Linked DNA regions of Sagittula sp. P11. The protein of the gene in region 2 interacts with the protein of the main gene of each other region in a pairwise test. Links are inferred from orthologs where the notes say so. Each region holds a gene or a part of one and is shown on either strand. Other genes may lie near its edges.

Region 1 (3,145 bases), 750 kb from region 2 along the record:
CGAGGGGCAGGCTCATGGGGTTGAGGCGCGTGCGGCCCGAGGAGGCGAGCAGTTGCTGCACGGTGGAGGCCGCCCGGCGCGCGGCCCTGCGGCTGAGGTCGAGTGCGGCCATCCGATCCTCCGGCGTGTCGAGCATCTCGAACAGTTCGAGATGGCCGAGGATGACGGTCAGCTGGTTGTTGAAGTCATGCGCCACGCCGCCGACGAACTGGTTCAGCGCGCGGGCCTTCTGGGCGTTGGCGTACTTCTGCTGCGCTTCGCGCAGCTGTGCCTGTTGCCGCGCGTCGGCCAGCAGCGAGACGATGACATAGGTCGTCAGGGCGCCGTCCGCGACGAGGACCAGCGCGGCCTCCTGCCAACTGCGCGTCAGCGGCAGGGCAATCGCCGCCGCCGCCCCGAAGATCGTCAGCAGAAGGCATATGTCGACGGCAATGATCGCACTGTCCCTCTGACGCCTGTGCAGCAGGTAGATCGTGTAGCCGATCAATGTGACCGCGGCGGCAAAAATCATGCCGGGGCCGGGGGCGTCGGCGAGGATCCAGATCGGCAGAGACAGGAAGATCAGGCCGGAGATGGCGTAGGCCGCAAGCACGACCGCGATGTCGAACAGCGGCGTGCGCACATTCCGCCGCGCAAGCAGCGCCATGATCGTCAGTTCCGAGCCGGTGTGTGCAATGAACCAGAGGATGACGAGCGGGTCGGGCCGGGCGATGTAATAGGCGGTGGCGCCGATGCCGACGAGCAGGATGCGCAGCAGCGTGTCGGACCGCGATCTGTGCTCGGCCCGGCGAATCTCCTCGAGCCTGTCGTCGTATGTTGGAGAAGCCATAGCGTGCACCCTGCGCGTCCCGACCCCCGGCAAGCGCCGGAAACCGGATGCCATCATAGGCGGGCGGAGACAATCGCTCTATGGACGTCAGGGTGGTATTGCCCTGCGACGCGGTCTCATGCGTATAGGGCTGGCGCCTTTGGGTTGCGCCAGCCCGTTGCTGTCATCTCAGGATGGAGCGACCGGCATAGATCGCGGTGTCTTCCAGCATCTCCTCGATCCGGATGAGCTGGTTGTACTTTGCAAGCCGGTCGGAGCGCGCGAGGCTGCCGGTCTTGATCTGGCCGCAGTTGGTGGCGACGGCGAGGTCGGCGATGGTGGCGTCCTCGGTTTCGCCGGAGCGGTGCGACATCACGTTGGTCATGCGCGCGCGGTGCGCCATCTCGACCGCCTGGAGCGTTTCCGTCAGCGTGCCGATCTGGTTGACCTTCACCAGCATGGAGTTGGCGCAGCCCTTCTCGATGCCCATCGACAGGCGCTTGGGGTTGGTGACGAACAGGTCGTCGCCCACAAGCTGGCAGCGGTTGCCAAGAACGTCGGTCAGCATCTTCCAGCCGTCCCAGTCGTCCTCGGCGCAGCCGTCCTCGATGGAGATGATCGGGTAGTCGTTTACCAGCGCCTCGAGGTACTTCACGTTGTCTTCCGGCGAGAGCGACAGGCCTTCGCCCTTCATCTCGTACTTGCCGTCCTTGAAGTACTCGGTAGAGGCGGCGTCGAGCGCGAGGTAGATGTCTTCACCCGGCTTGTAGCCCGCTTTCTCGATGGACTTCAGGATGAAATCGAGCGCGTCGCGCGTGCCCTTCAGTTCCGGTGCAAAGCCGCCCTCGTCGCCGAGGCCGGTGGACATGCCCGCTGCCGAAAGTTCCTTCTTCAGGGTGTGGAAGACCTCGGACCCCATGCGCACGGCGTCGGCGATGTTCTCTGCCGCGACCGGCATGATCATGAATTCCTGGATGTCGATCGGGTTGTCCGCATGCTCGCCGCCGTTGATGATGTTCATCATCGGGACGGGCAGGGTGCGGGCAGAGGTGCCGCCGACGTAGCGGAACAGCGGCTGGCCGGAGAAGTCGGCGGCGGCCTTCGCGCAGGCCAGCGACACGCCGAGGATCGCATTGGCGCCGAGGCGGCCCTTGTTGTCGGTGCCGTCGAGCTCGATCATCGTGAGGTCGATGGCGACCTGTTCGGTGGCGTCGAAGCCGACGATGTTCTCGGCGATCTCGCCGTTCACGCTGGCCACCGCATCGCGGACGCCCTTGCCCATGTAGCGCGACTTGTCGCCGTCCCGCTTCTCCACGGCCTCGTGCACGCCGGTCGATGCGCCGGAGGGCACGGCGGCCCGGCCCATTGTGCCGTCTTCGAGGAGAACGTCGACCTCGACGGTCGGGTTGCCGCGGCTGTCGAGGATCTCGCGGGCGTGGATGTCGATGATGGTGCTCATGGCTGTCTCCGGAGCTGGGCGTTTGTCCGGAGGTTTATCAGGCCGGGGGGGAAAGTAAACGGTGGCGTTACCGCTAACACGCCTTCTGGCGTGCGGGTTGCGCTAACGCCGGTGCCGCGGGCGCCACGGTGCGGGCTAGGGCGCGTTCCCTGAGGAAGGTGTAGAGCCCCGCGGCAAAGATGATCCCGGCGCCGAGGTAGGTCATCAGGTCGGGACGGTCGCCGAAGATCAGCATGCCAAGCGCCGGGGTGAACAGCAGGCGGGTGTAGCGGAAGGGCGCAACGACAGAGGCCGGTGCCATGCGCATCGCCGTCGTGATGGCGAGGTAACCCAGCGTGGTCACGACGATGGCCCCCAGCATGAACCACAGCGTCGGGGCGGAGTAATCCGACGGCCGGTCAGCCAGGCTCCACAGCAGGATGCCGGCGGGGATGGTCACGGCGAAGCCCCAGGTGGAAATGGCGAGGGCCGGGATATGCGACGGCGAAAGGCGGGTGACGAGGTCGCGGCCCGAGAGGCCAGCAATGCCCATCACCGCAAAGAGTTCGTACCCGGTGAAGCTGGCCGACCACGGGCGGATCACCAGCAGCATGCCCAGGATCCCGGCGGCCACGGCGAACCAGCGGCGCGGGCCGATAACTTCCTTCAGGAAGATCGCCGCACCGATGGTGACGATCAGCGGTCCGGTCTGCATGATCGCCGCGAAAACCGGCAGAGACACATGGGCCAGGCCGTTGACGAGACCGATGGCGCCGATGATCTCGAATCCGTTGCGCAGGAGGATCATCGGGTGCAGCGCATCCCTGGTCAGGACCTTCACCCGCATTGCCATGGCCAACGCGATGAAGAACACCGTGCCGCCGATGGCAACGAGGGTC
Region 2 (2,938 bases):
CTATGCCTCGTTGCTGGATACGATCATGGGCTATGCCGGGTGCTGGACAGGCGACAGGGACCGTCGCCAGATGTGCCTGACGCTCAACCTGAACGTGCAATTTATCTCGCGCCCGAAAGGCAAAATGCTGATCGGAGAGGGCTTCCGGACGGGGGGCGGGAAGAGCACGTTCTTTGCCGAAGGGGTGCTGAAGGACGAGACCGGAGAGGTCGTCGCCAAAGGCACCGGCGTCTTCCGGTATCGCCGGGGAGCGTGATCCGGGACCGGTTCCTGACGGTGCGCGCGTTGTGGTGAACGGGGCGCGCGCCGGGCAGATCTTGTGGGCCATGCGCTGCCGCGGCAGCCGGGTTAACGGCGGATCGGACGCGTTTACGGAAAATTATGGGGTGAACCGGCCGGTTGAGGGGGTCGAAACGGCCGGTTGGTAACCTTTTGGCCCGGGCAGGCCGGTGCCGCTGTTGCGGTGCGGATTCTCCCGTTAACCGGGGACATCGGGGCAGGGGTGGCCAACCCGGCCCGCCGGGCCGGAACGCCCACCCTACGCCGTCGACCGCCTTACCAGAGCGTCGCGAAAAGGTCCGGGGCCCGGGTCCAGTCGGAGAAGAGCGCCACATGCGGCAGCGCCTCCGGCGGGGCGTTGCGGTAGCCTTCGGTGAACAGCACGAAGGGCACGCCCGCCGACTGCGCCGTTTCGCAATCGGTTTCGCTGTCGCCCACGTAGAGCGCCTGCGCCGCGCCGCCGAGCGCCGCCATCAGCATGGCCGGATCGGGCTTGCGCGTGGGCAGGCTGTCGCCGCCGATCACGATCTCGAAGAACGGCGCGAGGCCGGTGTCGCGGATCGCGGTCTCGGTCGCGGCAAAGGGCTTGTTTGTGCAGAGCGTCAGCCGGTGGCCCGCCGACCTGAGCGCCTCCAGCGCCTCCGGCACGCCCGGGTAGAGGCAGGCGGGATCGCTGGGGGTCGTCACGTAGTGGTGCATCGTCCGGTCGTAGAGCGCCTTGTGGTGGTCCGGCGCGGCGCCGACATGGGCCAGCACGCGCTCCACCAGCACCGGCAGGCCGCGTCCGACGAAGCCCGGCGTCTCTTCCACGGTGATCGTCGGCAGGCCCAGCTCGGAGAGCGCCTGCGCCACGGCGGCGTGGATGTGGGGCACGCTGTCCATCAGCGTGCCGTCGAGGTCGAAGGCGATGGTCTTCACGCCGCGGCCGTCCCGGCGACGGAGGCGCGGATGGCGCGGATGTTCTCGCCGTAGGGGGCGGGGTTCTCGACCGAGCCGCCCCTGAACACCGCGGACCCGGCGACCAGCACGTCGGCGCCCGCCTCGACCACCAGCGGCGCGGTCTCCGGCGTCACGCCGCCGTCGATCTCGATATGGATCGGGCGGTCGCCGATCATCGCGCGCAGGGCGCGGATCTTGGCGGTCATGTCGATGAACTTCTGCCCGCCGAAGCCCGGGTTCACGGTCATCACGCAGACGAGGTCGGTGAGGTCGAGCAGGTGTTCCACCGCCTGTGCCGGGGTGCCCGGGTTCAGCGCCACGCCGGCCTTCATGCCCGCCGCGCGGATCGCCTGCAGCGTGCGGTGGGTGTGGGGGCCTGCCTCGACGTGGGCGGTCAGGATGTCGGTGCCCGCATCGGCGTAGGCGTCGATGTAGGGGTCGACCGGCGCGATCATCAGGTGCACGTCCATCACCGTCTTCACGTGCTTGCGGAAGGCCTTCACCGCCGGGGGGCCGAAGGTGAGGTTGGGCACGAAGTGGCCGTCCATCACGTCGACGTGGATCCAGTCGGCGCCCTGCGCCTCGACCGCCCGGATTTCGCGCCCGAAGTCGGCGAAGTCGGCGGAAAGTATGGAGGGGGCGATCTTCACGCTGCGGTCGAAGGACATGGGCGGCTCCTGTGCGGGGGCGGAGGTGGGCGGTTCCGGAGGGGTTTGCCGGAGGGTTTTGGACGGGGGGCGGGGCCGGGTCAATAGCCGGCGCTGCGGTCGACCTCGTGCAGGAGCGGGGCACCGGATTCCGACCGGGCGATGTTGCGCGCGATGACGCGGGCGGCGCTGTCGGGCCGGGTGGTGGAGGCGATGTGCGGCGTCACGGTGACGCGCGGGTGCGCCCAGAAAGGATGGTCCTGTGGCAGCGGTTCGGTCCGGAAGACGTCGAGGGTGGCGTGGGCGATCCGTCCCTCGTCCAGTGCGGCGAGAAGCGCGTCGTCGTCGATCAGCGGCCCGCGCCCGGGGTTGAGGATGACCGCGCCCTGCGGCAGGCGGGCCAGCCGTTCCGCGTTCAGGAGGTCGGTGGTGGCGGGCGTGTCGGGCAGCAGCAGGACGAGGATCTGCGCGCTGGAGAGCGCCGCGTCGAGGCCGTCCTCGCCGTGGCTGGTCAGCACGCCGTCGAGGTCCTTGGGCGTGCGGCTCCAGCCGGTGACGGGGAAGCCCAGGGCGGCGAGCTGCGCGGCGCAGGCCTGCCCGAGGGCGCCGAAGCCGAGGATGGTGACGGGCCGGTCCTTCGAGAGCGGCGGCGGGGTGGTGTCCCAGATGCGGTCGGGGTTCACGATATGCGCGTCCATCCCGAGGTGGTGGCGCAGCACGTGGCCGGTGACCCATTCGACCATGCCCTGGGTCAGGCCCTCGTCGTCGACCATGCGCGCCAGCGGCACTTTCAGGGTGGGGTTGCCCACCACCTGCTCGACCCCGGCCCAGAGGTTCAGCACGGCCTTCAGCCGGGTGAAGGGGGTGAAGTCCTGCACCGAGGCGTTGGGCGCATAGACGATGTAGTCGACGGTTTCCGGCGGCAGGTCGGTGCCCAGCGTGTGGTCGAGGCCTTCGGCGGCGAGGGCGTCGCGCAGGGGGCGTTCGTAGTCGTCCCACTTCTCGGAGCGGGCGGCGAAGAGGATGTTCGGCATGGATGACCTTTCGGAGGCGGGACAGGGCCCGGTTCGTTC

What was found.
Region 1: the proteins of rpe (region 2) and eno interact in binary tests that used the Escherichia coli proteins (3 or more experiments, as listed by UniProt). The link is inferred for Sagittula sp. P11 from one-to-one orthologs.

The regions. Positions count from the first base shown.
Region 1 is NZ_CP021913.1:122,853-125,997, reverse strand. The notes cover bases 131-3,075. They hold eno (phosphopyruvate hydratase), read right to left. Parts: upstream 2,268-3,075; coding sequence 993-2,267; downstream 131-992. Other genes in these bases: CDO87_RS00615 (DMT family transporter), read right to left, coding at 2,341-3,075; CDO87_RS00625 (ATP-binding protein), read right to left, coding at 131-829. In the rest of the region: more of CDO87_RS00625, read right to left, coding at 1-130; more of CDO87_RS00615, read right to left, coding at 3,076-3,145. UniProt on the Escherichia coli protein: Catalyzes the reversible conversion of 2-phosphoglycerate (2-PG) into phosphoenolpyruvate (PEP). It is essential for the degradation of carbohydrates via glycolysis.
Region 2 is NZ_CP021913.1:870,887-873,824, reverse strand. What follows is about bases 41-2,778. They hold rpe (ribulose-phosphate 3-epimerase), read right to left. Parts: upstream 1,887-2,778; coding sequence 1,194-1,886; downstream 41-1,193. Other genes in these bases: CDO87_RS04230 (glyoxylate/hydroxypyruvate reductase A), read right to left, coding at 1,967-2,778; gph (phosphoglycolate phosphatase), read right to left, coding at 556-1,197; CDO87_RS04245 (PaaI family thioesterase), read left to right, coding at 41-256. Outside these bases: more of CDO87_RS04245, read left to right, coding at 1-40; more of CDO87_RS04230, read right to left, coding at 2,779-2,899. UniProt on the Escherichia coli protein: Catalyzes the reversible epimerization of D-ribulose 5-phosphate to D-xylulose 5-phosphate.